2 regions of the Methylobacter svalbardensis genome follow, and region 1 is predicted to be linked to the other one. Evidence: predicted binding sites of a transcription regulator. Region 1 holds the regulator's gene; the other holds the start of a gene.
The links. The regulator HrcA, encoded in region 1, represses chaperone genes, less so after heat shock. The targets are predictions, from matches to a motif close to TNTTAGCACTCNNNNNNNNNGAGTGCTAANA.
Positions count from the first base shown of each region.

Region 2: the regulator HrcA is predicted to act here: its motif matches at 6,219-6,249, upstream of RW114_RS03120 (co-chaperone GroES).

Region 1 covers NZ_JAWPOH010000035.1:19,428-34,369, reverse strand. Annotated here, with positions in the region: gene glyA (serine hydroxymethyltransferase) at 1-440, opposite strand, end outside; gene RW114_RS13500 (glycerate kinase type-2 family protein) at 469-1,821, opposite strand; gene RW114_RS13495 (NADP-dependent methylenetetrahydromethanopterin/methylenetetrahydrofolate dehydrogenase) at 1,840-2,697, opposite strand; gene RW114_RS13490 (malate dehydrogenase) at 3,011-3,991, shown strand; gene hrcA (heat-inducible transcriptional repressor HrcA) at 4,134-5,345, shown strand; gene grpE (nucleotide exchange factor GrpE) at 5,410-6,018, shown strand; gene dnaK (molecular chaperone DnaK) at 6,089-8,020, shown strand; gene dnaJ (molecular chaperone DnaJ) at 8,293-9,426, shown strand; gene dapB (4-hydroxy-tetrahydrodipicolinate reductase) at 9,430-10,233, shown strand; gene RW114_RS13460 (hypothetical protein) at 10,251-10,913, shown strand; gene lnt (apolipoprotein N-acyltransferase) at 11,025-12,596, opposite strand; gene RW114_RS13450 (ParA family protein) at 12,899-13,681, opposite strand; gene RW114_RS13445 (zinc ribbon-containing protein) at 13,740-14,225, opposite strand; gene leuS (leucine--tRNA ligase) at 14,310-14,942, shown strand, end outside.
Region 2 covers NZ_JAWPOH010000004.1:125,029-139,970, reverse strand. Annotated here, with positions in the region: gene RW114_RS03165 (Hsp70 family protein) at 1-887, shown strand, start outside; gene RW114_RS03160 (UbiX family flavin prenyltransferase) at 1,011-1,586, shown strand; gene pqqE (pyrroloquinoline quinone biosynthesis protein PqqE) at 1,620-2,747, opposite strand; gene pqqD (pyrroloquinoline quinone biosynthesis peptide chaperone PqqD) at 2,725-2,997, opposite strand; gene pqqC (pyrroloquinoline-quinone synthase PqqC) at 2,994-3,722, opposite strand; gene pqqB (pyrroloquinoline quinone biosynthesis protein PqqB) at 3,733-4,644, opposite strand; gene pqqA (pyrroloquinoline quinone precursor peptide PqqA) at 4,753-4,827, opposite strand; gene RW114_RS03130 (hypothetical protein) at 5,129-5,335, shown strand; gene RW114_RS03125 (HesA/MoeB/ThiF family protein) at 5,401-6,147, opposite strand; gene RW114_RS03120 (co-chaperone GroES) at 6,295-6,582, shown strand; gene groL (chaperonin GroEL) at 6,631-8,283, shown strand; gene RW114_RS03110 (hypothetical protein) at 8,617-9,150, shown strand; gene carA (glutamine-hydrolyzing carbamoyl-phosphate synthase small subunit) at 9,334-10,461, shown strand; gene carB (carbamoyl-phosphate synthase large subunit) at 10,598-13,816, shown strand; gene greA (transcription elongation factor GreA) at 13,911-14,387, shown strand; gene yhbY (ribosome assembly RNA-binding protein YhbY) at 14,443-14,709, opposite strand; gene rlmE (23S rRNA (uridine(2552)-2'-O)-methyltransferase RlmE) at 14,755-14,942, shown strand, end outside.

The DNA.
Region 1 (14,942 bases):
AGGCCGTATTGAACGGCGTGGTAGATTTTGCCGGAGAAGTTAGGCTTAGCGCCGTGGGTTAAATGGCCGCCATCGGCAAGGCTCAGGCCCAGGATGGTGTCGCCCGGTTGTATCAAGGCCATGAATACCGCCATATTGGCTTGTGAGCCGGAATGCGGTTGGACGTTGGCGTAATCGGCTCCGAATAAGGCTTTGGCGCGGTCGATGGCTAATTGCTCGGCTTTATCGACAAACTCGCAGCCACCGTAGTAACGTTTGCCGGGATAGCCTTCGGCATATTTGTTGGTTAACTGCGAGCCTTGCGCTTCCATGACCCGCGGGCTGCAATAGTTTTCGGAAGCGATCAGTTCGATGTGATCTTCCTGGCGTTGACGCTCTTCTTCGAGGGCCTGGAATAATTCATCATCGAAGCCTTTGATAGTCATTGATTTTTTAAACATGGTGTTCTCCTGGATTAATATTTTTTGTTTAAGGTGCAGGCTGGATCAGCAGTATTTGCAGATCGGCGACATTGGTGCCTGTCGCGCCGGTATTCACTAGGTCGCCAGACGCTTTTAACGCGGTATATGAGTCATTATTTTCAAGCAACTCGATTGGGTTTACGCCTGCTTGAACCATGCGTTTTATCGTGTTTCGGTCAACGATGCCGCCTGCCGCATCGGTGGGGCCGTCGCGTCCGTCGGTGCCGCCGCTAAGGAATGTCCAGTTGCCGGTTAGGCCTTGTTGTTCTGCGGCAAGCGCAAAAGCCAGCGCCATTTCCTGATTGCGACCGCCGCGTCCATTTCCTTTTAGTGTAACCGTGGTTTCGCCGCCCGCCAGCAGGGCCATGGGTTGGTTTTGTAAGGTGATTTCTCCTAAGGCGCCTGCTTTTTGTAGTCGCCCTTCAACACACTGGGCGACTAAAGTCGCCCCTACAGTCCTGGCCTCGCCGCATAAATGATCGCTGTACAGTTTTGTCTTGTAGCCCAGATTCTGCGCCGCATGCAGCATTGCGTTGACGCTGATGCTGTTGCTGCCGATCAGGGTATGTCCGGTATTTTTAAAGACATCATCGCCCGGCTTGGGTGTTTCTTCAATATTGCCCAGCTTACCCTGTTCCAGATGCTGACGGACATTGATCGGCACTTGCTCCCAAACGCCTTGGGTCTTAAAAACTTCGATCGCATCGGCGTAAGTGGTATTGTCGGCAACGGTGGGGCCGCTGGCAATGGAACTTAAATCGTCGCCCAAGACGTCGGATAAAATGAGCGCATGCAGATGGACAGGCGCAGCCATTCGGGCCAAGCCGCCGCCTTTTAGTCGCGACAAATGTTTGCGTACACGGTTAATCTGGTTGATGGTTGCGCCAGAGGTCAGCAGCAAATCGGTGGCGGCAATCTTTTCCGCTAAGGTAATCTGTCCGGCAGGGTAGGGAATCAGCGCCGAACCTCCGCCGCTGACCAGTACCAGCACCAGTTCATTTGCTTTAGCATTACGCACCCGATCCGCAATGAGTTGCGCAGCGTTAAGACCGGCGGCATCGGGTAAGGGATGTCCCGCACCGAATACGTCGATATTATCGATACTTGTTACATTTTCATAATTGGTAACGGCTATGCCTCTGCCCGCCATCATTCCGTCAGGAATGATTTCTTGAGCTGCTTTTGCCATTGCGCAGGCGGCCTTGCCGAAAGCGATAAGATGAATTTTTGAATAATTGCCAAGCAGCTCCGGGGCAAGGTAGCGTTTAACAGCCTGATAAGGATCAGCTGCGGTTATGCCTGCCTGAAAAATGCTGATGGCATCTTGTCTTATTAATGCCGGATCGGGTAAATGGCTCATATCAGGTTCTGTCGCTGTTTATGCCATTTCTTTGGCTAGCGCAAAGATATTTTCCGCATCGAAAACCTGTTTGTTGTCTTCAAATAGCTTTGCGATGCAGGCGCGGTGCAAGGCCAGTTTTAGTGAGCCGAAACCGATAGCGCCCCAGATGATTTTGTCGTTGCGCAGGTTGCCTTTGTCCATCACGTCAGTGCCGCCGATGCCAAGAGGTGGAGTGGCGTTGGCATCGGCCATCATTTCGATATGGGTGTTATGCTGCCATTGGTCGGCGGAGAGCAGCTCTACACCAGCGGCGCCGGTAGCAAAAACGATGTTGGCGTGTTCAATGGCCTTGGCTCGAGCCTCGTTATCGAATGCTTCAACAGGGGTCAGATTTACGCCAAAGCGTGCTTTCATGTTATCGCAGGCTTGAACGGCTCGCTCCATTTTACGAGCGGTCAATGACACCTCGGCGCCTTCCATAGCCAGCATCGCCGCCGCGCGTTGTCCTACCGGGCCGGTACCGGCCAGCACCACCGCTTTTTTACCGGCCAGGACGCCGCTGGATGCAAGTTTTGCAATAGCGGCGGCGGCCGTGGTGTTGCTGCCGTTACTATCGAGCATGACCGACACCTGAAAGCCTGGGAAAAAATGTTTTTGCACGGCAACAAATAGTGCTTGACCGGCGATCATGTCGCTGCCGCCGACAAAAATGGCGGTATTTTTTTTGTCCTTGGGCGCACGGGTAAATATCGTGCCTTCTACCAGAGCCGTGATGTTTTCAGGCGTCAATCCTCCATGCCCGATGACATGATCTGCACCGCCATCATAGGCTACAACCGTATCGAAAACTGAAGGGTGAGTGTCCGTATCGAATTGGAATAACAGTTTTTTCATTAACTTGCTCGTGATAGGTTGGTCTGGTATGCGTGAATACGATTATTAAACCGGCTTATTATACTCGATAAATAAAACACTGCCTTATTTAGCCCGCTTCCTGTTTAGACGCCGCCTGCAATCTGATGCGCGTATTTTTTGATATGCTTGCTAGGAGAGGCTTATCTTCGTTATTATCTGTAAAAAAGGAATGATGCTGTGGTTGTCAGGTGCTGTCGGTACACCGCTACGCGGCAATAGGCTAATTGCAATATTTTCCGGCTATCTTGCCAGCTTTATCGAAAAAAAATTATAAAAATCAAAGGAAAAACAGATGAAAACACCCGTTCACATTGCTGTAACAGGCGCCGCAGGCCAAATTAGTTATTCTTTGCTGTTTCGATTGGCTGCTGGCGCGTTGTTAGGCCCAGACCAGCCGGTTGTCTTGCATCTGCTTGAAATACCCCAGGCAATGAGCGCCTTGCAAGGCGTGGTTATGGAGTTAAAGGATTGCGCTTTCCCTTTACTGCATCGCATTGAAGTCACAGACGATCCCAAAGTGGCCTTCAAGAATGTCGATTATGCATTTTTGGTTGGTGCAAGGCCAAGAGGGCCGGGCATGGAACGCAAGGATTTATTGGAGGTGAACGCAGAGATTTTTGCGGTTCAAGGTAAGGCCTTGAATGACGTCGCCAGCAGAAAGATAAAGATCTTGGTGACCGGTAATCCGGCCAACACCAATGCGCTGATTGCGTTGAGCAATGCGCCGGACTTGAAGGCGGAAAATTTTTCTGCCATGTCGAGACTGGATCATAATCGGGCGTTAAGTCAATTGGCGGAGAAATGCGGCGTCTTGCCTGCTGATGTAAAAAACATGACTGTTTGGGGCAATCACTCGGCTACGCAGTATCCTGATATTCATCATGCCAAGGTTAAAGGGCAGGATGCCTTGTCTTTGGTTGATAATAATTGGTACGTCAATGAATTTATTCCTATTGTTCAGCAGCGGGGAACGGAAATTATTAAAGCCAGAGGACAATCCAGCGCCGCATCGGCTGCAAATGCAGCGATAGGTCAGATGAAAACCTGGGCTTTGGGTACCGAGCCAGGCGACTGGGTGAGCATGGGGGTGGTATCGAACGGCAATTACGGCATTGAATCCGGGTTGGTTTATTCTTTTCCGGTAACGGTAGTTAACGGAGAGTTTACTATAGTAAGAGGTCTGGATGTTAACGAGTTTAGCATGCACAGAATGCGGATTAGCGAGGCTGAATTAAAAGAAGAAAGAGATGCGGTTAAGCATTTATTGAGATAAAAGGACTGCTTAGCATCCTATATTGACAAGTACGTTGTCACTTCTAATGGCGTGTAATGGAATGGTGTTGCCGGTTTTTTAGGTTTATTGACAATAGCCCGGTGAGCTGATACTTTGCCTCGCTGGCACTCATCTTAGTGGAGTGCTAAATTTAGTCGCAGAGGTTGGTGTGGGTAATCAGGTTTTAAATGAGCGATCGCTACAGCTATTGAAAGCCTTGGTCGAGCGTTATATTAGCGATGGTCAGCCGGTGGGTTCACGGGCTTTATCAAAAGATTCGGGTTTAAAGTTAAGTCCGGCAACTATTCGCAATGTGATGGCCGATCTGGAAGATCTGGGGCTGTTGCATTCGCCGCATACGTCGGCGGGACGGGTGCCTACGGTTAGCGGTTATCGCTTGTTTGTCGATACCTTGTTGACGGTTAAACCATTGGAATCAAAAGATTTAACCCGATTGTATCAAGGTTTGTCGGGAAGCGATGACAGCAGTGATATGATCGGTGTCGCATCACGTTTGCTGTCAGAATTAACGCAGATGGCCGGAGTGGTGACCCTGCCTAAAAGAGAGCGGGTGTGTTTGCGGCATATCGAGTTTCTGTCTTTATCTAACACCCGTGTGCTGGTCATTTTTGTCACCAATGAACAGGAAGTTCATAACAAAATCATTCATACCGCTAAAGTTTTCAGCCCTGCCGAATTACAGCAGGCAGCCAATTATTTAAATTCAATTTATTCCGGACACAGCCTGGATTCGGTGCGTAAATCTGTCTTAAAAGAGTTGCAGGAAGATCAGGAGCGCATGACAAATCTGTCTGGAACAGATTTGCATTTACCCGAAGGGTGTCGGGCAGGAAAGCCCGGCATGACAAATCTGTCTGGAACAGATTTGCATTTACCCGAAGGGTGTCAGGCAGGAAAGCCCGGCATGAATCACGGTCTGTTGGATGCGGTCAAGATGGCGCAGTTGGCTTTCGATCAGGACAATGACAAAGACAAAGACGATTATGTGCTGACCGGCGAAACCAATTTGATGGGTTTTTCCGAGCTGTCGGATATGGAGCGGCTAAAAAGCCTGTTTGAAGCGCTCAGTCAAAAGCAGGGCGTTATTCATTTGCTGGATCAGTGTATGAAAGCCGATGGCGTGCAAATCTTTATCGGTGAAGAATCCGGTTATCGGGCTTTTGATCATTGCAGTCTGGTGACGTCATCGTATTCGGTTAGTGATCAAGTCGTCGGAGTGCTGGGCGTTATCGGGCCGACGCGTATGGCCTACGAGAAAATCATCCCTTTTGTCGATGTGACGGCAAAATTGTTAGGTGCCGCCTTGAATCCAAAATCAACGGCCCCACTATAAATATCATCTGTTTTTGTGCCGCGTGGCATAGATATTAATTTTCAATGTTAAGGAGCTATAAATAATGAGTACTGATCAGGAAGCGCCTGAATCTCAGGTTGAAACTGAAAGCGAAACGGTTGCAGAGCCGCATACTGAGTTAACCGAACATGAGCTTACGGTTGACGAGTTAAAGCAGACCCTGGTCCAAGCTGAGCAAAAAGCTCTGGGAAACTGGGACAAAGCGGTTCGTATACAGGCGGAAATGGAAAACCTGAAAAGAAGAACCCAAAAGGATCTGGAAGATGCACACAAATTTGCTTTAACAGGTTTTGCCAAAGAATTATTGTCGGTATTAGACAGTCTGGTGTTGGGCTTGCAGGCTGCAACCGGCGATAGTGAAGAGGTGAAAAAGTTCCGTGAAGGCAGCGAATTAACGATTAAACAGTTTGAATCAGTCTTTGCAAAATTCAAAATTGAAGCGATTGATCCGATCGGTCAGCCGTTTAATGCCGAACAGCATCAGGCTATGGCGATGCAGGTTGTCGAAGGCGCGGAGCCGAATACGGTGGTTAACGTTTTCCAAAAAGGTTATGTCTTGAACGGGCGCTTGCTCCGTCCCGCCATGGTTTTGGTCGCCAAAGCCGCTGAAAAAAAGCCGACGGATAGCCCTAGTATCGATGAACAGGCTTGAAATCAAATAAAGCAGCCTCATATTTGTAACAACTTTTACTTTTTAAATATATTCAAGTCTGGAGAACTCAATGGCTAAAATAATCGGCATAGATTTAGGAACAACAAACTCGTGTGTTGCGGTATTGGAAAACGGCGTAGCAAGAGTGATTGAAAACAGCGAAGGAGCGCGCACTACACCTTCCATTATCGCTTTTACCAGCGACGATGAAGTGTTGGTAGGGCAGTCGGCAAAACGCCAGGCGGTTACCAACCCCAAAAATACTGTATTTGCAATCAAGCGTTTGATCGGCCGTCGGTTCAAGGACGATGTCGTGCAAAAAGACATCAAAATGGTGCCTTATAAAATCGTCGAAGCTGAAAACGGCGATGCCTGGGTTGAAGTTCACGGCAAAAAAATGGCGTCTCCCGAGATTTCAGCGCGTATCTTGATGAAGCTGAAAAAAGATGCTGAAGCCTATTTAGGCGAAGAAGTCACCGAAGCGGTCATTACCGTACCGGCTTATTTTAACGACTCACAACGCCAGGCGACTAAAGACGCTGGTCGTATTGCCGGTCTTGAAGTTAAACGTATTATCAATGAGCCGACTGCATCTGCGTTGGCGTTCGGCATGGATAAGCCTAAAGGCGATACCAAAATTGCGGTGTATGACTTAGGTGGCGGTACCTTTGATATTTCCATTATTGAAATTGCCGAGATAGAAGGCGAGCATCAGTTCGAAGTGTTATCGACCAACGGCGATACTTTCCTGGGCGGTGAAGATTTCGACTCAAGAATCATTGAATTTTTGGCCTCAGAATTCAAAAAAGAAAGCGGCGTTGATGTGCATAACGATCCGCTTGCATTGCAACGTTTAAAAGAAGCGGCGGAAAAAGCCAAGATTGAATTGTCTTCAAGCCAGCAAACGGATGTGAATCTGCCTTACATTACCGCAGATGCCTCAGGCCCCAAGCATTTGAATGTTAAATTGACCAGAGCCAAATTGGAATCGCTGGTTGAAGAGCTGATTAACCGCACTAAAGGCCCTTGTGTAATGGCGCTGAAAGACGCGAAATTATCGGCATCGGATATTAATGACGTGATTTTGGTAGGCGGTCAAACCCGTATGCCGAAAGTGCAGGAAATGGTAAAAGCCATTTTCGGCAAAGAGCCGCGCAAAGACGTTAACCCTGATGAAGCGGTTGCTTTAGGCGCAGCGATCCAGGCGGGCGTTCTGGCGGGCGACGTTAAAGATGTGTTGTTGCTGGATGTTATCCCGTTATCGCTGGGTATCGAGACTATGGGCGGTATCATGACCAAACTGATCGAGAAAAACACCACGATCCCGACCAATGCATCGCAAGTGTTTTCTACGGCGGACGACAATCAAACGGCAGTGACCGTTCATGTATTGCAAGGTGAGCGCGAAAAAGCGGCGGCGAATAAATCGCTGGGACGTTTTGATCTGTCCGATATTCCACCTGCATCGCGCGGTATTCCGCAAATTGAAGTTGCATTCGACATTGATGCCAACGGTATTTTGAACGTGTCGGCCAAAGACAAGGCGACCGGCAAAAAACAATCGATTGTCATTAAAGCCTCTAGCGGTTTATCGGATGACGAAGTTGATCGCATGATTAAAGATGCCGAAGCACATGCCGATGAAGATCGTAAATTGACTGAGTTAGTTCACGCTCGTAACCATGCGGACGGCATGATACATGCGACTGAAAAATCATTGAAAGAATTGGGTGATCAAGTCGGCGCTGATGAAAAAACCAGCATTGAGCATGCGATTGAGGCACTGAAAGCGGCGGTTAAAGGTGATGATAAAGCGGAAATTGAAGACAAAACCAATGACTTAACTGAGTTGTCCGGTAAGCTGGCGGAACGCGTTTACGCACAAAAATCGGCGTCTGAGGGTGAAGCGTCCGGCGCTCACGCTTCTGCAGAACATGCTACGGCGGATGACGGTGTTGTCGACGCCGAGTTTGAGGAAGTTAAAGACGACGATAAGAAGTAAAATGCAAGTTGGGGCGCACCTTACCCCGATGCATTAACTTAAGGCATAAAACCACGAAGAATACGAAGCTCACGAAGAAAAAACTTCGTGTCCCTTCGTGTTCTTTTTGCGGTTTAATCAACATCGATTATTGATTGAACGTGCTGACTTTCCGATATCTATCGAGAGCCTCGCAGCCAATGAGTTTAGCAACGTCTCATCCTCTTCACAGGGTATCCGGGGTAATATCAGACAATGACAATCACCAAAATCCAACAATAGACTATTGAACCATGGCAAAAGAAGATTTTTACAAGCTTCTCGGTGTAGACAGAAACGCCAGTGATGCAGAAATTAAGAAAAGCTATCGCAGCAAGGCGATGAAGTATCATCCGGACAGGAATAAAGATAATACGGCGGCATCTGAGGTCAAGTTTAAGCAGATAAAAGAGGCTTACGAAGTTTTATCGGATCCTAAAAAACGCTCGGCTTATGACCAGTTCGGCCATGCGGGGATTGATCCTTCGATGGGCGGCGGTCGTTCCGGCGGTTTCGGCGGCGGTGAAAGTTTCAGCGATATTTTCGGCGATATTTTTGGCGGCGGAAGACAGCAACAGCAGAGGAGCAACGTTCAGCGCGGCTCGGACCTGCGCTACAACCTGGAATTATCGCTCGAAGAAGCCGTATTCGGCACCGATGCCAAAATCCGTGTGCCGGTGTTGGTTGCCTGTGGCGTGTGCAACGGTTCCGGTGCTAAAAAAGGTTCCAGTCCGGTCATTTGTTCAACTTGCCAAGGTCACGGTCAAGTCAGGATGCAACAGGGTTTCTTTTCGGTTCAACAAACCTGTCCAACCTGCCGCGGTACCGGCAAACAGATAAAAGATCCTTGCGGTTCGTGCCATGGTCAGGGTCGTGTCCAGGAAAATAAAACCCTGTCCGCAAAAATTCCGGCAGGCGTCGACACCGGCGATCGTATACGCCTGGCCGGAGAAGGCGAAGCCGGAGAGTTCGGCGGTCCGGCCGGCGATCTTTATGTTCAGGTTCAGGTAAAGGAACATCAGATTTTCACCCGCGACGGCGCGAATTTATATTGCGAAGTGCCGATCAGTTTTCCTACCGCCTGTTTGGGCGGTGAGCTGGAAGTGCCAACCTTGAATGGCAAAGTGCTGTTAAAAATCCCCGCTGAAACGCAAACCGGTAAATTGTTCAGGTTGCGCGGCAAAGGCGTCAAGCCGGTCAGGGGCGGGCTGGTCGGCGATTTGTTATGCAAGGTACAGATCGAAACGCCTGTGCATCTGACCAAAGAACAAAAAGCCTTGGTTGAGCAGCTCAGCGAATCCTTATCCGGCGGCGGTAAGCACCATAGTCCGCAGGAGTCTTCATGGACCGATGGTGTAAAAAGCTTTTTCGATAAACTAACAGGATAAGTCATGATGCGTATTGCTGTAGTAGGTGCGTCCGGCCGCATGGGGCTTTGCTTGATCAAAGCGGCGGCACTGGCAAAAAATGTCGAGTTGGCCGTTGCCGTGTCCCGTCCCGAGAGTCTTGCGATAGGTAGGGATGCCGGTGAATTGGCAGGCATCAGTGTGGTCGGTATTAAAGTTGTCGATGATTTGGCGTCGGTTGTCGATCAATTCGACGTATTGATCGATTTTACCCGCCCCGATGTCTCAATGGCCTTTATCGAGACTTGCCGCGAGGCCGGAAAAAAGCTGGTCATCGGCACCACCGGTTATAGCGATGCGCAAAAGGCCCTGATCAGCGAAGCGGCTAAAGACGTGGCGATAGTGATGGCGCCCAACATGAGTGTCGGTGTCAATCTGTCGCTTAAATTGCTCGAAATGACCGCCAAAGTCATGGGTGATTATACCGACATTGAAGTGATCGAAGCCCATCACCGGCATAAAGTCGATGCGCCATCCGGCACCGCATTGCGCATGGGTGAAGTGATCGCCGACGCGTTAGGCCGCGATTTGAAAAACTGCGCGATTTACGGCAGGGAAGGCAATACCGGCGAACGCGACAGAAAAACCATCGGTTTTTCAACCATACGCGCCGGGGACATCGTCGGCGAGCATACCGTCATGTTTGCCGACGACGGCGAGCGGGTGGAAATCACCCATAAAGCGACCAGCCGCATGACCTTTGCCAATGGCGCAGTCAGAGCGGCGGTTTGGCTGGCCGATAAGGACAGCGGTTTGTACGACATGCAGGATGTTTTGGGGCTTTCTTGAATGGTGGAGGTAGTACCTTGATGTCCTCTTTTATCAAGTACCCGATAGCGGTTCTTGCGCTGTTTTCCATGGTCATGACGGTGGACGCCAAGAACATCCCGAAAAACCCAACAACAGAGCAGCCACCTGCTGGGGTGTTATTCGATATTCCGAAGCTAGCGGGAAAAACCCAAGCGGAAGTTGAGGCGCTCCTTGGCGAGCCTGTTTTCTGTGCCAAGTCAGAATCAGCGCTGAACTGCTCATTTCAGGAAGATGAAATTGAAATTGTATTCATTGACGGAAAAGCAGACTGGATTACCGTAAACGGGGCGTTCCGCAGTCCCACCTACAGTCAGAAGGTTGAAGGAAAAACCAAAGCCGAGGCATTAGCGTTACTTGGCGATCCCGATTTCTGCGTCAAGGCAAAATCCGCCTTGTACTGTTCATTCAAGGACGGTGATGTCAGCGGCAGCGTTGAATTTATCGACGGAAAGGTCAGTGAAGCTACCGTAAAAGGAAGTCTGGGTAATGCGCCTTACAGCAAAGAGACTTTGGCAATGCTTGGACTCCCTGTAAAGGATGCGACCTTTAGTAATGAACATGTGATGCGCTGGGAGAATATTCCAGGGCTGCTGAGCGTCATGTTGCATTCGGAAGGCAAAACCGTGTCTCTTGCGACCATAAAGGTGAAAACCAGGTAAGGTCGTAATTTGTAGAGTGGTTTCGTAACGCAAGCCGAATCAACCACAACACCGATTACAGCCTGCCCGACGCGCGGTGGATTGTCATGCTGCGAATCTACCCTACAGGGCTTAATTATTATCCAGGCGCTTTACAATCCCAATGCCTAATAATAAAACCAACGTCCCCCACAATAAACCCGGCACCAGCCAGAATCCCTTTTGGTAGAAGGTGGCTGGCGGGTTTTTCAGATAAGGCACGTCGTATAAGCCAGTCCAAGCTTGATGTATCGGCGAGCGTTCCAGGATTTCTCCGGATGCCAGCGATACCGTGGAAATACCGGTATTGGTGACACGTAATACCGGACGACGAAATTCTACGCCGCGAGCCAAGGTCATGTACATGTGCTGGTAGGGTTCCTGCCAGGTGCCGTACCAGGAATCATTGGTGACATTGACGATGAACTGTGCGCCAAGTTCAGCCAGTGAGCGAGTGAATCCGGGGAACAGGCTTTCGTAGCATATTTGTGCGCCCATTTTATAGCCGTTCCAGTGCAGTAAATTGGTCGGGCCGTGACCGCGGGCAAAATGCCCTGTGGGCGGCAGCCAGTTGCGGATTTCAGGAAAAAATTGTTCGCCGGGGATGTATTCGCCAAAAGCCAGCAAGATCGATTTGCTGTAATGCGGCGGCACGATCTCGCCATCCTTGTTTAATACAAACAGGGAGTTGGTAATCAGGCGGGATGGTTCATCGACGCTATAAGCGCCGGTAATCAGCGGCAGTTGTCGCTGATGAAGAAACTGCGCCAGCGCTATGGGATAGTTGTCGGCTTTAAATTGCTCGCCCAGCAAGGCCGGAAAGGCGGTTTCAGGCCACAGGGCGAAGTCGATTTTGGCGTCTTGATGGGCTTTGAGTGCGTTATCGGTCAGGGTGATATAGCGGTTGAATATTTCCTTGCCAAAGCCCTGGCCTAACTCTGCGGCCAGTTTTTCTGCGTTGTCGATATAAGCCTGAACTAGCAGGGTTTTAAATAATGCGTCCGGTTGCGGCAGTCTGTTTTTAAGCCACAGGCCACCGATATTCAGTAGCACAAAACCGGTAACGACAGCGGCTAGGATAATCTTGCCGGTGTTTTGTGTGCGCTTTTCCCAGGCAATATAAAGCGGCAGATTGCACAGCAGGGTGGCGGCGCTGAGTCCGCTAAAGCCGATTATTTCCGCCCAATGGTAAACGGGAATGTTTGAACCATACCAGGAGTAGCCGAAGTTCCAGTCGAACAGGGTCAGCGAATAGGCTTCACACAGCGTGGTGATCAGCGCCATCAGTCCCAGCGAGAGCCGCTTTGACCAGTTAAATTTTTGTTGTCCCCAAAACCACAGTACACCGGCCAGCGGCACAAACAAGTGGGCGATCAAACCATAGACCACCATGCCGATGACCGCTACCGGCCAGTCCAGATGGGCAAACTCATGTAACAGGTAAGTGACCCAGTTAAAGCCGATCAGCGTAAACACGAATGAGGTAATCATGCCGCCAATAAGAACGTTTTTTAAGCGGGTTTGCTGACTCCAGAAAATCCACAATGGCACAAAACAGAATAAAGAGGCCCAGGGTGGGAAAGGGATGTAACTGGTACCGATCAGAATGCCGGACAGGATGGGGAGTAGCCAGGGTTTAAGGTTTGCTGGTGTGGGGGTGTTCATGGTGTTGGGGATGTGATGTGATTATACGGTGATTAATATGCTGCCAGAGACGCTCCGCGATTTTGGTAAGGATACACGGGCCGCCTCCGCTCTGGCGTAAGTCTGCGTCCATCGTTACCTATTGAACACGGCCTTATTGCAGCTGGAGTGCAAGCTTTGCTTGCGCTTGCAGGCGAAGCCTGCACTCCAGCTATCTGCAACGTCCTTAAAAAACCTTTACCCTGGTTTCTTGTCCCTTGTCTGGGGATTTTGGCATCAGCGGAACATGGGAGAATAACGATGAACGACGGTGCGTCCACAAATCAACTCCCGTGAATCTCCGCATGTAACGCACGGTATTCGTCAGTCAATTTATGATTGGGCACATAATGCACCAGCGGTTTTGATTCTGAGTGCGATTCCCTGACCTTGACCGATGGCGAGATCATTGCAGCCAGTACCGGCAGTCCTTCGGCAATAAGTTCCTCGACTAATTGACGGGGCAGGTTAGCCTGTCGTTGAAACTGGTTGACGATGATACCTTCAATCTCAAGATTTTGATTATGGTCGGCTTTAATCTCTGCCACTACCTGCATCAGCGAATACAGGGCATCCCGGGCGAAGGTGTCGCAATCGAAAGGGATTAAGCATTTGTCGGCCGCGATTAAGGCGGACTGGCTGTAAAAGTTCAGGATAGGCGGGGTATCCATATAGATAGCATCGAAGCCCTCCAATTTTTCCAGCGCTTCTTTTAATTTAAAGATTTTCATCCGTGACTCCAAACGACCTTGCAACGGCTCAAGTTCGGGGTGGGATGGAATCACAAACAGGTTGGGGAATGGCGTCTCATGGATAGCGCTTTCAAGACCGGAACCTGATGAGCCGCCGCCAAACAGGGACAGACTCAGGCAATCTTTAAAGAAGTGGGCAATCGTTTTATCGCTATCGCTGATTTTATTGCCGAGCAGGTATTGTGTTGAATTGCCCTGGACATCGAGATCGATCACTAAGGTACGCTTGCCTTCAACAGCACTGATGGCGGCTAAATTGCACGTAATAGTAGATTTGCCGACGCCGCCTTTCTGGTTGAAAATGACTCTGCGCATGTTATCCCCATTAAATCAAATAGTTAAAGTTCACATTATAAGGCTTAGGCCGCTAATATCAAATACGGATAAAGGTTTTGCCATGGCATTGCGGGCATTCAGGGATTTCACTGGGTGTTTTAAACGCAATTTCCTTGCCGCAGTCGTCACAGACAAAAGTGCCCGGTATGGTAATGTCGCCGCTGTGATAAGTGTGTGCTTTTGCTAATTGTTCAAGTTTTGCCAGTTCCAGGCGGGTTTTATCGGCAAGGCTTAAAAAAGCATCCAGAGCGAAGTTTTCAATCAATTCAATATCGAATTTAAACCACTCGGACAACGATTCCTTATCTTCCTCGGTTGATAAACCCTGAGCCGCATGTTCAATATCGCGTTTAACAAACTCTGAAACCTTGTCCAGTTCATCGCTGGTCAAGTTGCTGTCTTTGCGAGTTTTTTCTTTTGATATTTCCAGCGCTTCGGCAAAAGAATGCAGCGTATCTTCCATGGTTTCATGGAGATGCTTCATAAAATCGGTATAGGCGGCGACTAGTTTGTTTTTATTCATAAGATTCAACTCCTGAAAATGGCGCTTTAGATTTAAGTAACTGTACGGTATTCTAACGCTTTTGACTGGTAAAAGACGAGAAGGATGCAAGAAAATTATAAGCCGTTGGCAATCGAGCAAGAAGTACAGGCCGCCTGGGAAGCTTCAGGCGTGTTTAATGTGTCGGAATCCTCGACACAAGCTAAGTATTATTGTTTGGCGATGTTCCCTTATCCCAGCGGTAAATTACACATGGGACATGTTCGTAATTACACCATTGGCGACGTTATCAGCCGCTATCAGCGTATGTTGGGCAAAAATGTTATGCAGCCTATGGGTTGGGACGCATTCGGTCTGCCGGCAGAAAATGCCGCGATGCAGCACGGTGTGCATCCTGCCGACTGGACTTACAGCAACATCGACTATATGCGCGACCAGCTCAAACGGCTGGGTTTCGGTTATGACTGGAAGCGCGAATTAGCCACTTGCGATCCGCAATATTATAAGTGGGAGCAATGGTTTTTCCTGAAGTTGTTGAACAAAGGTCTGGTTTATAAAAAAACCGCACCGGTTAACTGGTGTCCGCATGATAAAACCGTTCTGGCTAACGAGCAAGTCATCGACGGCTGCTGCTGGCGTTGCGATACCCCGGTAGAGCGCAAAGAAATTGCCCAATGGTTTTTAAGAATCACCGCCTATGCGGATGAATTGCTCAGCTCCCTGGAAGCATTGGATGGC
Region 2 (14,942 bases), on a different contig from region 1:
CTTCGCTGATTGGCGGCACGCTACGCAGCGAATTAACCCGTGAAGAAGTTAATCGTGTGTTGATTGAAGGATTTTTGCCTAAGGTGGCAGTCAGCGACAGGCCGGTCAGTCGTCCCCGTACCGGCTTAAGAACCGCAGGTCTCCCTTATGCCCAGGATGCGGGCATTACCCGTCATCTGGCGGCGTTTTTGACCAAGCAGCAAGGCGCTACCGACGAGTTGAGCGATATTCATCTGCCGGAACATGCGAGCTTTTTGCATCCTACTGCGGTGTTGTTTAACGGCGGCGTGTTAAAAGCCGATGCCTTGGCTGAACGTTTAATGGAGGTGTTAAATTCATGGTTGAGCGCGGAGCAGGCTCCCGAAGCCCGATTATTGGAAGGTGCCGATCTTGATCTGGCCGTCGCCCGAGGCGCTGCTTATTATGGTTACGTTCGCAAAGGCAAGGGTGTGCGTATTAAAGGCGGCACGGCGGCCTCTTATTATGTCGGCATAGAAAGCGCGATGCCCGCAGTACCCGGCATGTCGCCGGAAATTCAGGCCTTGTGCATTGCCCCGTTCGGCATGGAAGAAGGTACGCAACAGGAATTGCCGGATGATGAATTCGGTTTGGTGATTGGCGAACCGGTACGGTTTCGCTTTTTCGCCTCCAATACCCGGCGCGAGGATAAGGTGGGTACCCGCCTGGATTATTGGACTGACGAAGAACTGGACGAACTGGAGGAGATAGAAATCACCTTGCCGGAAGAGGGTCGCAGACCCGGTGAAGTGGTGCCGGTGCATCTGTGTGCAGCCGTAACCGAAGTAGGCACGTTGGAACTGCAAGCCGTCTCGCAAAAAGACCAGGGTCGCTGGAAGATTGAATTTGATGTCAGGGCGGGCGAGTAGGCACGAACCGTTTTAAGGCATTTCTGGTTCCCACGCTCCGGCGTGGGAATCCATACTGACTTTGTATGTTGCCATGCTTCCATATGCATTCCCACGCGGGAGCATGGGAACGAGGACATAAAAATGAATCGAAAAAAACGCTTGATCATCGCCATGACCGGTGCAACCGGTGCGGTTTATGGGGTAAGAATGCTGCAAGTTTTGCAGGCGCAGGAACAATGGGAAACGCATTTGGTCATCTCTTCGGCCGGTGTGGTGAATTTAACCCATGAAATGGACATGAAGCGAGCTGAGCTGGTCGAGTTGGCCGATGTGACTCATGGTATCAATGACATTGCCGCGAGTATTTCCAGCGGCGGCTTTAAAACCGAAGGGATGATTATCGCGCCGTGTTCGATGAAAACCCTGTCTGCGGTTGCGCACGGTTTCGGCGACAACCTGATTTCACGCTCGGCTGATGTGGTGTTAAAAGAGCGGCGGCGCTTGGTGGTCATGCCTCGCGAAACACCCTTACATCTGGTGCATATTCGAAACATGGCGAGTGTGACCGAAATGGGCGGTATCATCTTTCCGCCGATGCCTGCTTTTTACAGCAAATCGGATTCGCTGGCGGCAATGGTCGATGAAACCGTGGGCCGGGTTTTGGAACTATTCGGGGTTAATGTCGACGGCTTGTATACACCTTGGGAGGGCTTGTAGAAACCTCTTTTAAGCCCTCACCTCGAAAGTTTCTTAAGACAGCAGCCGTGAATTTTTGCTGTTACGAAATATTAACGGCTTTTCATTGTCAGATAAAGCACTGGCTCTAGCTGAGTCTATCGCTTCCTGAATCACAGGGTGATTAGGCGATTTGCTGCACACCGGGTCGGCGGCGTACATATCACCAGTTAACAGATAAGCCTGACAACGGCAGCCGCCGAAATCTTTTTCTTTTTCATCGCAGCTGCTACACGGTTCTTTCATCCATTCATAGCCTCGGAAAAAATTGAAGGCTTTGGATTCATTCCAGATTTGATCAATGCTGTAGTCTTTCACATTGGGACAATCCAGTCCTGGTAGTTCTCGGGCCGAATGACAGGGCAGGGCTACGCCGTCCGGTGCGATGGTTAAGAAGGTCGTTCCCCAGCCGTTCATACAGGCTTTGGGCCGGTCTTCATGAAAATCCGGCACCACATAATAGATTTTCATCTTGCCTTCGACTTTTTCTTTAAAAGCCTGGGCGATTTGTTCGGCCTGTTCAAACTGTTCTTTGGTGGGCAGCAATAAATCACGGTTGGCATGTGCCCAACCGTAATACTGGGTGTTCGCCAACTCCAGATAATCTGCGCCCAGTTCTTCGGCCATTTCCAGAATTTGCGGCATCTGGTGGATGTTTTCGCGGTGTATGACCACGCACAAGACCATCGGGTAGCCGTGTTTTTTGACCAGATGGGCGACGTCTTTTTTGTGCTGGAACGATTCGGTGCCGGCAATATGATCGTTCAGTTCCTGGCTGCTGGCCTGGATGCTGACCTGGATATGGTCTAGCCCGGCTTCTTTGAGTTCGACGATTTTTTCTTCGGTCAGTCCATAGCCTGAGGTAATCAGGTTGGAATAATAACCCAGATCTCTGGCGTGTTTAACCAGTTCAGGCAGATCTTTGCGGGTTAACGGTTCGCCGCCGGAAAAACCCAGCTGGACTGCGCCCATTTTTCGGGCTTGCGTGAGTACGCGCTTCCAGTCCTCGGTGTCCAGTTCGGATTGATGTTTTGCATAATCAATCGGGTTGGCGCAATAAGGGCACTGTAGCGGGCAGGCATAAGTCAATTCCGCCAGCAGCCAGCGCGGCGGGGTGATGTTAGTTTTGTTGGATCCAGCCATTTTTTAAAGCGACCTCCAGGAAAGCGGTTATGTCATTTGCGAGACCTGTCGTTGCAAATTTCTGTTCCAGATCGCTGACGATTTGGTCAAGCTTGCGGGCGCCATCGCATAATTTCAGGATTTCTGCGGAACTTTGGTTAAGTTCCACCATGCCTTCAGGATAGAGAATAACATCTTTTTTCTGGGCTTCTTCCCATTGCAAACGGTGCATAGGGGAAAATTTAATGGTTTGATCTGGATTAATGCTCATTTTTCAATATTAAAATAAGGCGGCATATCGTGAATATACGCCAGGTACATCGCATCCGCCATGGTCCACAATACGTCCAGCTTAAATTGCAGGATTTGAATCATGCGCTCTTGTTGTTCGCGGGTTTTATACCAATCCAGCGTGATGGCCAGGCCGTGTTCGACATCGCGTCGCGCTTCGGTCAGGCGTTTGCGGAAATAGATATAACCTTCCTGTTCGACCCAAGGGTAATGTTCCGGCCAATTATCCAGACGTTGCTGGTGAATTTTAGGAGCAAACAGTTCGGTTAACGAGGAGCTTGCCGCTTCGTGCCATTCCGCTCTGCGGGCAAAATTAACATAGGCGTCGACGGCAAAACGTACGCCCGGTAACACATATTTCAATGAGGTAATGTCTTCGCGCGTCAAGCCGACGGCCATACCCAGCTGTATCCATGCCTCAATGCCGCCCGGATCGCCAGGGTGTCCATCATGGTCCATAATCCGTTGTATCCATTTGGCGCGGGTTTCGCGATCAGGACAATTAGCCAGAATGTTCGCGTCTTTAATCGGAATGCAGACCTGATAATAAAAACGGTTGGCGACCCAGCCCTGCAATTGCGCTTTGGTGAGTTTACCTTCGTTCATCAGGGTGTGGTAAGGATGATGAATGTGGTAATGGCTTTCCATGCCGCGTAGTTCGGCTTCAAATTGTTCTTTGGTCCAGGCTTTATTATCACTGCTCATGGTGTATCCTTTATAAGTCGATTTCCAAACCGTCGTAGGAGACTTCGATGCCGGCGGCATCGAGTATTTTACGTTGTTCGGAATCGTCGTCTAAGATAGGGTTGGTGTTGTTGATGTGGATCAATAGCTTGCGAGTTTTTGCAACGCCGTTCAGGACTTCTATCATGCCGCCTGCACCGGATTGAGGCAAGTGGCCTATTTCACGAGCTTTTTTGTGGCTGATGTTCTGCGTGCACATTTCGTCATCGGTCCAGAAGGTGCCGTCCACCAGTATACAATCGACGGCCTGCATGGCGGCCATCACATGCGGTTCTATTTCGCCCAGACCGGGAGAATAAAACACCTTTTTGCCGGTAGAGATTTGTTCGATGATCACGCCGATATTGTCGCCGTCATGCGGATCGTTACGGTGCGGAGAATAAGGCGGCGCCTTGCTTTTTAAAGCTTGGGTATAAAAACGCAAATCATCGATGCCGGGAATGGTAAAGCTGCTGCCGTCGTATGGAATCGGATGATGGTTGACGGTGCAGTAATCTTCCAGCATGTTGAATAAGGGAAAGCCGGTGGTCAGGTCTTGCTTGACCATTTCGGTGCAGTACACATCCAGCGGTTTGCCTTCCCTGAGCATCAGCAGGCCGGTGGTATGGTCGATCTGGCTGTCGATCAGCATGATCGCTTTAATGCCGGTATCGCGAACGCCTTCTTTAGGCTGGATAGCGGGGAAAGCTTCCAGTTGCGCACGAATGTCCGGCGAGGTATTAAACAGCAGCCAGTTTTTATTGTCGGTACTTACCGCAATGGATGACTGGGTACGGGCTTTGCCGTTCATTTCCTGGTGCCGCAAGCGATGGCAATTATGGCAGTTGCAGTTCCATTGAGGAAAACCGCCGCCTGCACCTGAACCGAGAACTCTGATCTTCATAGTATGAATAGTAACTTAGAGGGAATAAGGGCTAAATGATACGGTAATAAAAGGCGTCAGGCAAAAAAAAGGGGCTCATCAAGAGCCCCTTTTTTGATCCCAATCGAATTAACGATTGTAGATGTACATTGTTACTTCAAAACCGAAACGCAGGTCTGTGTAGCTTGGTGTTTCCCATTTCATCGTGAACCTCCAGAAGTGTTTAAATTATTATGCTAGCTTGATCAAGTAAGCTGAATTGAAGTATACGATGAACTATTTTTTTACGCAACTTTTGACATCGCCGAAAGCTGACAAACCTTGTCTTTTAAACAGTTCATGCGCTGTTTGGCAGTAAATGCAGGGGTAATAAACCAATGGTAACTGGTTAAAATTACAGGATATTTGGCTAGGTTGGGAAAGATGTTTTTTTGGGTAGGAAGAGAGTATTATTCTATTTCACCTTAAAAACAATAATACACATATAAAAATATGAGGAGGGGTCATGGGTGGAGTTACTGAGCTGTGGTTGATTATGTTAGTAATCGCTGCTGCGGCGTTCGCGCCGCTGGGTTATTTTATTTACAGGTTTACGAAAGCAGGCGACAAACCGTTCGGTGAAATTGAGCCGCATGGCGATAGTCCGTCGGTAGTGAACGATTTTGCAGAAAAAGTAATTAAATTTGTTCAGGGGTTGTTTGCCAAAAAGTAAAAATATGTTCTTGATGAGCTTTCCAGGTGATGTTATCCGCCTGGAAATTTCTCATGCCAGCAAATCTATAAGCCGCCGCAGGTCGGGCAGTTAGGGTTTTTCCTCAGTTTCATCGTATTCCATTCCATCGTTAATCCATCCAATAGTAATAACCGTCCGGCTAACGCTTCGCCGATATTCATGATCAGCTTCATTGCTTCCAGTGCCTGGATGCTGCCGACTATGCCGGTGATCGGCGCTATAACGCCGTTGGTGGCGCAGTTTTGCAATTCTTCGCCGTCATTGTCGTACAGGCAGTTGTAGCACGGGCTGTCGTTTTTACCCGGCGTAAACACAGTCACCTGACCTTCAAAGCGAATCGCTGCACCGGATACCAGCGGCGTTTGCTGTTTGACGCAGGCGCTATTGATCGCAAAGCGCGTGGAGAAGTTGTCGCTACAGTCCAAAACCACGTCCGCTTGTCTCACTTCGAAATCAAGCTGTTCACCTTTCAGTCTTTGTTTGATTGCTCTTACCTTGACATCGGGATTTAGTTTATTAAGCGTTTGGCGGGTTGAAATTACTTTATCAATCCCAATATCTGGCGTGTGATGAGCAATCTGCCTTTGCAAATTGGATAAGTCTACGACGTCATTATCATAAATAGTGAGTGTGCCGATACCTGCCGCAGCAAGATAAATAGCGGCAGGGGAACCGAGTCCTCCGGCACCGACAATCAGTATGCTGGCAGCGAGAAGTTTTTGTTGTCCCTCAATATCGATTTGAGGAAGCATGATTTGACGGCTATAACGCAGTAGTTGGTTGTCATTCATAAGTCATGTTGTTGCTGTATTGTGAGCAGAGATGATGCCAAAGAACGGGGTAGACTGCAAAAACTGATTATTGTTGGCACTCGTTGCTAGCGAGTGCTAAAATCTAAATCCGAATTTAACCTTTAATTTTAATGTTAGGAGATATTGATGAAAATACGTCCGTTACACGACAGAGTGATAGTCAAACGTGTTGAAGAAGAAACGACAACTGCCGGCGGTATTTTACTGCCAGGTTCTGCGGCCGAAAAACCAAGTCAAGGCGTCATTTTGGCGGTAGGTAATGGCAAGCAACTGGACAATGGCACAGTGCGCGCTCTGGAAGTCAAGGTCGGTGATAAAGTGCTGTTCGGCAAATATTCCGGCAACGAAGTTAAAGTTGACGGCGACGATCTTATCGTTATGCGTGAAGAAGACATCATGGGCGTTTTAGGTTAAGCCTGAGCACGTTAATCACATTCACATACAAAATAGAAAGGAATAAAAATGGCAGCAAAAGACGTATTATTCGGTGATGACGCTCGTGTCCGTATGGCGCGCGGCGTAAATATTTTAGCAAACGCAGTCAAGGTAACTTTAGGTCCTAAAGGCCGTAATGCGATTCTGGACAAAAGCTTCGGCGCTCCAACCATCACTAAAGACGGTGTATCGGTTGCTAAAGAAATCGAATTAAAAGACAAATTCGAAAATATGGGCGCGCAAATGGTTAAAGAAGTGGCTTCGCACACTTCCGATGTAGCCGGTGACGGTACAACCACTGCAACCGTATTGGCGCAATCTATCGTCAACGAAGGTTTAAAAGCCGTTGCCGCCGGCATGAACCCAATGGACTTAAAACGCGGTATTGACTTAGCCGTCATTAAAGCCGTTGAAGCGATTGTAGCTTCCGCTACGCCTTGCACCGATAACAAAGCGATTGCCCAAGTCGGTACTATCTCAGCCAACTCTGACGAATCAGTCGGCCAAATCATTGCGGAAGCGATGGAAAAAGTCGGTAAAGAAGGCGTTATTACCGTTGAAGAAGGCACAGGCCTGGACAACTCATTGGACGTAGTTGAAGGTATGCAGTTTGACCGTGGCTACTTGTCACCTTACTTCATCAACAAACAAGAAAACATGAGCGTCGAATTAGAGGACCCATTGATTCTGATCTACGACAAAAAAATCTCCAATATTCGTGACATGCTTCCAATTCTGGAAGGCGTTGCTAAAGCCGGGCGTCCTTTATTGATCGTTGCTGAAGATGTTGAAGGCGAAGCCCTGGCAACTTTGGTTGTTAACACTATTCGCGGTATCGTTAAAGTTGCAGCCGTTAAGGCCCCCGGTTTCGGCGATCGTCGTAAAGCCATGTTGGAAGACATTGCTGTATTGACTGGCGGTACTGTTATCTCTGAAGAAGTCGGTTTGAGCCTGGAAAAAGCTGAATTAGAGCAATTGGGTACCGCTAAAAAAGTACAAATCACTAAAGAAAACACCACCATCATTGATGGCGCAGGTTCTGAAGAGCAAATCAAAAGCCGTGTTGCACAAATTCGCGCACAAGCAGACGATGCAACGTCCGACTATGACAAAGAAAAACTGCAAGAGCGTCTGGCTAAATTAGCCGGCGGTGTTGCTGTCATTAAAGTGGGCGCTGCAACCGAAATCGAAATGAAAGAAAAGAAAGCCCGCGTAGAAGATGCATTGCATTCAACACGCGCAGCGGTTGAAGAAGGCGTTGTTGCCGGTGGCGGTTCTGCTCTGGTTCGCGCAATTTCTGCTCTTGATAAACTCGAAGGCATTAACCACGACCAAACAGTCGGTATTAACATTCTGCGTCGTGCGATGGAAGAACCTCTGCGTCAAATCGTTGCTAATGCGGGCGACGAACCTTCAGTAGTTTTCAATGAAGTGCAAAAAGGCACAGGTAATTTTGGTTACAATGCGGCAACCGGCGAATACGGCGATATGATCGAAATGGGTATTTTAGATCCTGCGAAAGTAACCCGTACTGCGTTGCAAAACGCAGCTTCTGTTGCCGGCTTGATGCTGACTACCGAAGTGATGATTGCTGATGCGCCTAGCGATGATAAAGGCGGTCACGGCATGCCTGATATGGGCGGCATGGGCGGTATGGGTGGCATGGGCGGCATGATGTAATCATGTTGTCTTAAAGCCCTGTTGCTTTAAGTGAAATGAAAGCCCCGGTTGTTTTTGAAACAGCCGGGGCTTTTTTTATTGTCCTTCAAGGTAAAAATTGCGTACCTCACTCTGCACACCCTCAAGCGGGACAGATGGGCGCTAAATATTAGTGTTTGCTGTTGAATAAAAGCTCAATTAAACTAGCCTGCCTGGAGAATAAGAATTAGACAAGTTGGTATGGGCCGGTAAACTGCATAAACCCGGTACAAAGAATACGCGGTCATTGCTGGATTCGCGTAGGTGACATTTTTCATAAGGCGTGCTTTTGCACTATCCATAAGGAGAATTACCATGGCACAAGAAAAAGATTATTTAAAAGATTCGTTCGGCAATGCCGTTTCTGCGATTCTCAAAGGCATCGATCGCGACGTGGAGCGGGGTGAAGATGTTCTGATGTTGGGGCTTGGCATAGTCATGCTGTCTTCCACTTTTGCACCGGTGGCGCCGCCGAGTATTCTGTTGCCTCTGGTAGCGCTTACTTTCGCTGTTTCTGCGGGCTTTGCGAGGAAAAATTATCACAACATGGAGCGAAAACTCCTGCAATCAATGGCACAGCTGGAAGGCCATGACAAAACCATCCTGCTCCCGATTGTCGCTGTTTTTTCCGAATATCCCATGCACTCTTTGGCGGAGTCGTTTAATCCGTTAAAAAACCTGAAACGAACCTGGAAAAGTGCGCTGGGCGGTCTGTTGATTAATCCGTTATGGATGCCTATTTTTTATGTGATGGGCATGCAAATCATCGAAGAAAAAAACCTGGGTATTTTGAACCGTGCCATTCTCGGTGTGGAGCAGAAAATTTGTTCTTTGTCTTCTGTCGTTTAGTGGTGCTGGAGTCGCATCAACTCAATGTGCCGTACTTTATATAATAGGCATGATGTCTCGAGTTTAAAAAATTGTTAATGACCCACGTCGCATAATCTCGTAAAATTACCCACAGTTTTGTTTTTTTATAACGGGATGAGTCCTTAAGGGGTCATCCCGTTTTGCACATTTGAGGTGACGTGTTTGACTAGGTCTGCTTTATTGCTTTTGGAAGATGGAACGGTTTTTAACGGTGTTGCCATAGGTGCAGACGGCTGTTCCGTGGGTGAGGTCGTTTTTAATACGGCTATGACCGGATATCAGGAAATTCTCAGTGATCCGTCTTATGCCCGGCAAATTGTGACATTAACCTATCCTCATGTTGGTAATGTCGGGACAACTGGCGAAGATGATGAGTCTGTCGGCGTTTTTGCCAGTGGTTTGGTGATTAGAGATCTGCCGTTGTTGGCCAGCAACTGGCGTAGCGAAAAATCCTTGCAGCAATATTTAATTGATAATGATGTCGTCGCCATTGCAGATATCGATACCCGTCAATTAACCCGGCTTTTGCGTGATAAAGGTGCTCAACGCGGTTGTATTATGGCGGGAGAGTCGATTGATCTGGATGTTGCAAAAAAAGCCATTGAAGGCTTTTCAGGGTTGAAAGGCATGGATCTGGCTAAGGAAGTCACGGTTGATCGGCCTTATGAATGGACTGAAAATATCTGGCATTTGCAAAATGGACATACGCAGGCAGAAAATCTGACCAAACATGTTGTCGCTTATGACTTTGGTGTTAAGCGTAATATTCTCAGGTTACTGTCCAATCGTGGTTGCCGCGTCACCGTTGTTCCTGCAACAACACCCGCCGAGACCGTATTGGCGATGAATCCTGATGGCGTTTTCCTGTCTAATGGCCCTGGCGATCCGGAGCCGTGTACTTATGCGATAGAGGCGATTAAAACGATACTGGAAAAGAAAATTCCGGTATTCGGCATTTGTCTGGGGCATCAGTTATTGGCTTTGGCCAGCGGCGCAAAAACCGAGAAAATGAAATTCGGCCATCATGGCGCCAACCATCCGGTTCAGGAAATAGCCACGGGCCGGGTCATGATCAGCAGCCAGAATCATGGCTTTGCGGCCAATGAAGACAGTCTTCCTGATAATGTCATAGCGACTTATCGTTCCTTATTTGACGGCAGCTTGCAGGGTATCAAACGAACGGATTGTCCTGCGATGAGTTTTCAAGGTCACCCCGAAGCAAGTCCGGGGCCTCATGATGTAGAAGCTTTATTCGATGATTTCATCGAGATGATGGAACAAGCATTGTAGGGGCGAATTCATTCGCCTTGGGCGACTAAAGTCGCCCCTACATGGATGCAGAAGCAGCGTAGCGTAACCCGACAACCGTAGGTTACGCCACCCAGTCTGCATAACTAACAGCAACATAAATGGTAACGCATACAAAATGCCAAAAAGAACCGACATAAAATCGATTTTATTACTGGGTGCAGGCCCTATCGTTATTGGTCAAGCCTGCGAGTTTGATTATTCAGGTACGCAAGCCTGTAAGGCGCTGCGGGAAGAAGGTTATCGCGTCATTCTGGTCAATTCCAATCCGGCAACGATTATGACCGACCCGGATATGGCCGATGCGACCTATATCGAGCCTATCGACTGGCAAACCGTAGAAAAAATTATCGCCAAAGAACGTCCCGATGCGATATTGCCGACCATGGGCGGACAGACTGCGTTGAACTGCGCGCTGGATCTTGATGCCAACGGCGTTTTGGAAAAGTATGGCGTTGAAATGATCGGCGCTAGCAAAGAAGCGATTAACAAAGCCGAAGACCGTGAGCTGTTCAATCAGGCGATGCGGAAAATCGGTTATGAAGTGGCAAAGTCAAAAACCGCGCATACGATGGAAGAAGCATTGGCGGCGCAGCAGGAAGTAGGTTATCCGACCGTTATTCGTCCTTCGTTTACGATGGGCGGCAGCGGTGGCGGTATCGCTTACAACAAGGAAGAGTTTGTTGAAATCTGCGAGCGCGGCCTGTATTTATCGCCAACCAACGAGTTATTGATTGAAGAGTCGGTGCTGGGCTGGAAAGAATACGAAATGGAAGTGGTACGCGATTCCAAAGACAACTGCATTATTGTCTGTTCGATTGAAAACTTCGACCCGATGGGCGTGCATACCGGCGATTCGATCACCGTAGCGCCAGCGCAAACCTTGACCGACAAGGAATATCAGATTCTGCGTAACGTCTCTCTGGCGGTATTGCGGGAGATTGGCGTCGATACCGGCGGTTCCAACGTGCAGGTCGCCATTAACCCGAAAGACGGTCGGATGATCGTTATCGAGATGAATCCGCGCGTATCGCGTTCGTCTGCGTTGGCATCCAAGGCAACCGGTTTTCCGATTGCCAAGGTGGCGGCAAAACTGGCGATAGGTTACACACTGGATGAATTGAAAAACGAGATTACCGGTGGCGCAACACCGGCATCATTTGAGCCGACCATTGATTATGTGGTCACCAAGATTCCGCGTTTTACCTTTGAAAAATTCCCGCAAGCGGATGACCGTTTGACCACGCAGATGAAGTCTGTCGGTGAAGTCATGGCCATAGGTCGCACTTTTCAGGAGTCGCTGCAAAAAGCCTTGCGTGGCCTGGAAATCGGCATCAGCGGTCTCGATGAAATTATCGACTTGAACAGGGACGATGCTCAGGAAAAAATGCAGCGTGAAATGCGCCATCCGGGGCCGGATCGTTTGCTCTATGTCGCCGATGCGTTCCGTAGCGGCATGACGTTGGACGATGTGCATGAAGCCAGTAAAATCGATCCCTGGTTTTTGGCGCAGGTGGAAGATTTGGTTATTACTGAGAAATCATTATCGACTAAAACCTTATCGACCTTGAAAGAAGGCGAGCTGTATAAATTAAAACGCAAGGGCTTTTCCGATATACGCTTGGCTAAGTTGCTGGATACCTCCGAGTCTGAAGTGCGCAATGTGCGGCATAAACAGAATATTCGCCCGGTTTATAAACGTATAGATTCCTGCGCGGCCGAGTTTTCGTCCGACACGGCTTATTTATATTCGACTTACGAACAAGAGTGCGAGGCGCGGGTTTCCGATAGAGAAAAAATCATTATTCTCGGCGGCGGACCTAACCGTATCGGTCAAGGTATCGAGTTCGATTACTGCTGTGTGCATGCGGCATTGGCATTGCGCGAAGACGGCTATGAAACCATCATGATCAATTGCAATCCTGAAACGGTTTCTACCGACTTTGACACTTCGGATCGTTTGTATTTCGAGTCGTTAACGCTGGAAGATGTGCTGGAAATCGTGCATATTGAACAGCCCAAAGGCGTGATTGTGCAGTACGGCGGTCAAACGCCGTTGAAATTGGCGCGTGCCTTGGAAGCGGCCGGTGTGCCCATTATCGGCACCTCACCGGATTCGATTGATTTGGCTGAAGACCGTGAGCGTTTCCAAAAATTGCTGGAAAGGCTGGATTTGAAACAGCCGCCCAACGCCACGGCCCGTTCTGTCGAGCAGGCGATTAATGCGGCAACAAAACTGGGTTATCCTCTGGTTGTTCGGCCTTCCTATGTATTGGGCGGTCGGGCTATGGAAATCGTCTTCAATGAAGAGGGTTTGCAGCGTTATATGAAAGAAGCAGTCAGTGTTTCCAATGATTCGCCGGTATTGCTGGATCGATTCCTTGACGATGCGGTTGAAATGGATGTTGATGCCATTTATGACGGGGAGCAGGTATTGATCGGCGGTTTGATGGAGCACATCGAGCAGGCCGGCGTGCATTCAGGCGATTCAGCGTGTTCGCTGCCTCCTTATGAATTAGCGCCAAAACTCCAGGATAAATTGCGCGAACAGGTGACCAAAATGGCGGAGGCTCTGGGCGTGATTGGTTTGATGAATACCCAGTTTGCTATTCAGGGTGAGGATATTTATGTGCTTGAAGTCAATCCAAGAGCTTCGCGTACGGCGCCTTTTGTATCCAAGGCTACGGGTTATGCGCTGGCCAAAATTGCGGCGCGCTGCATGGTTGGGCAAACCTTGGCGCAACAAGGCATTACCGAAGAACGTATTCCCGGTTACTATTCGGTTAAGGAAGCAGTATTCCCCTTTGTTAAATTTCCAGGCGTTGATCCCTTGTTGGGCCCAGAAATGAAGTCAACCGGCGAAGTGATGGGGGTGGGTAAAACCTTTGGCGAGGCTTTTGCCAAATCCCAGCGAGCTGCCGGTGTCAACTTGAATCACAGCGGTAAAGTGCTTATCAGCATTCGCGATGCCGATAAAGTTAAGTTGCCTGATATTGCCAGAATGCTGGTTGATAAAAAATATGAAATTGTCGCCACCGGAGGTACCGCAAAGTTTCTTAAAGACGCGGGCATTCCTTGTGAAGTGGTTTATAAGGTTAATGAAGGGCGGCCTAATACGGTTGATATGATCAAAAACGATCAGATTCAACTGATTATTAATACGACGGAAGGCACAAAAGCCATTTCGGATTCATTTACGATGCGTCGTGAAGCCTTGCAACACCGTGTAACGTATTACACGACCATGGCCGGAGCAAGAGCGGCCTGTTACGCGCTGGGTGAATTGGACGCAGGCGATGTGAATTGCTTGCAGGATCTGCATAAAAGTCTTATTTAAGGCGAAAGACAAGGCGAAAGGCTAAAGAGAGCGGCGACTTTCGTCATTTGCCCTTAGCCTTTCGCCTAAAAAAATAATTATTGGAGTTTTAAAAATGAATAAAGTACCTCTCACCGTCAAAGGTGCGGAAAAATTACGTGCTGAATTGGAAGAATTAAAGTCGGTTGTGCGTCCGCGTATTATTGCGTCGATTGCCACGGCTAGAGCGCACGGTGATTTGAAAGAAAACGCCGAATATCATGCGGCGAAAGAACAGCAAAGCTTTGCCGAGGGGCGTATTTCCGAAATTGAAGGTAAACTTTCTAACGCGCAAATTATTGACATTACCAAGGTGGATGCCAATGGCAAAGTGGTGTTTGGCGCGACAGTGGAAATAGAAGACATTGAAGCCGAGAGAAGGGTGACCTATCAGATTGTTGGTGAAGATGAGGCCAATATCAAGGAAGGTCGTATTTCAATCGGCTCGCCGATTGCCAGAGCCCTAATCGGTAAAGAGGTTGAAGACGTTGTTACGGTTAAAGCGCCGGGCGGCAATGTCGACTATGAAATTATCTCGATTGAGTATATTTAGGCTAAAGGGTAAAGGCAAAGAAGACGTGTCTTGTGCCTTTCGCCTTGTGCCTATTTTATTTGTCTGGATTTAAGCGGTAAATAACGATAATTTGTCCGATACCCTGAATGAGCTCGGCTCCTGTGGCCGTGCAGATTTTCTCGCTGATTAGCTTGCGTTCTTCCCGTTCAGCGCGTATCCGCACTTTAATCAGTTCGTGGCTGTTAAGTGCCAATTCAATCTCTGCCAGCACGGCTGCGGTAAGTCCTGATTGGCCTATCATAATGACGGGCTTTAAGCTGTGCGCTTGAGCCCGGAGTTTTTTCTTGTCTGCAGAGTTCACTCTTTAATTCCTAAATCAAAAGCCTAAATTTTACACTAAAATATAATTATGGGACGAAGTAAAAGCAGTAGTCGTTGGATGCAAGAACATTTTGATGATGAATACGTCAAAATGGCGCAAGCTCAGGGTTATCGTTCACGTGCGGTTTTTAAATTGAAAGAAATTCAGGATAAGGACCAGCTCATTAAGCCGGGGATGAATATTATCGATTTGGGTGCTGCTCCAGGAGGATG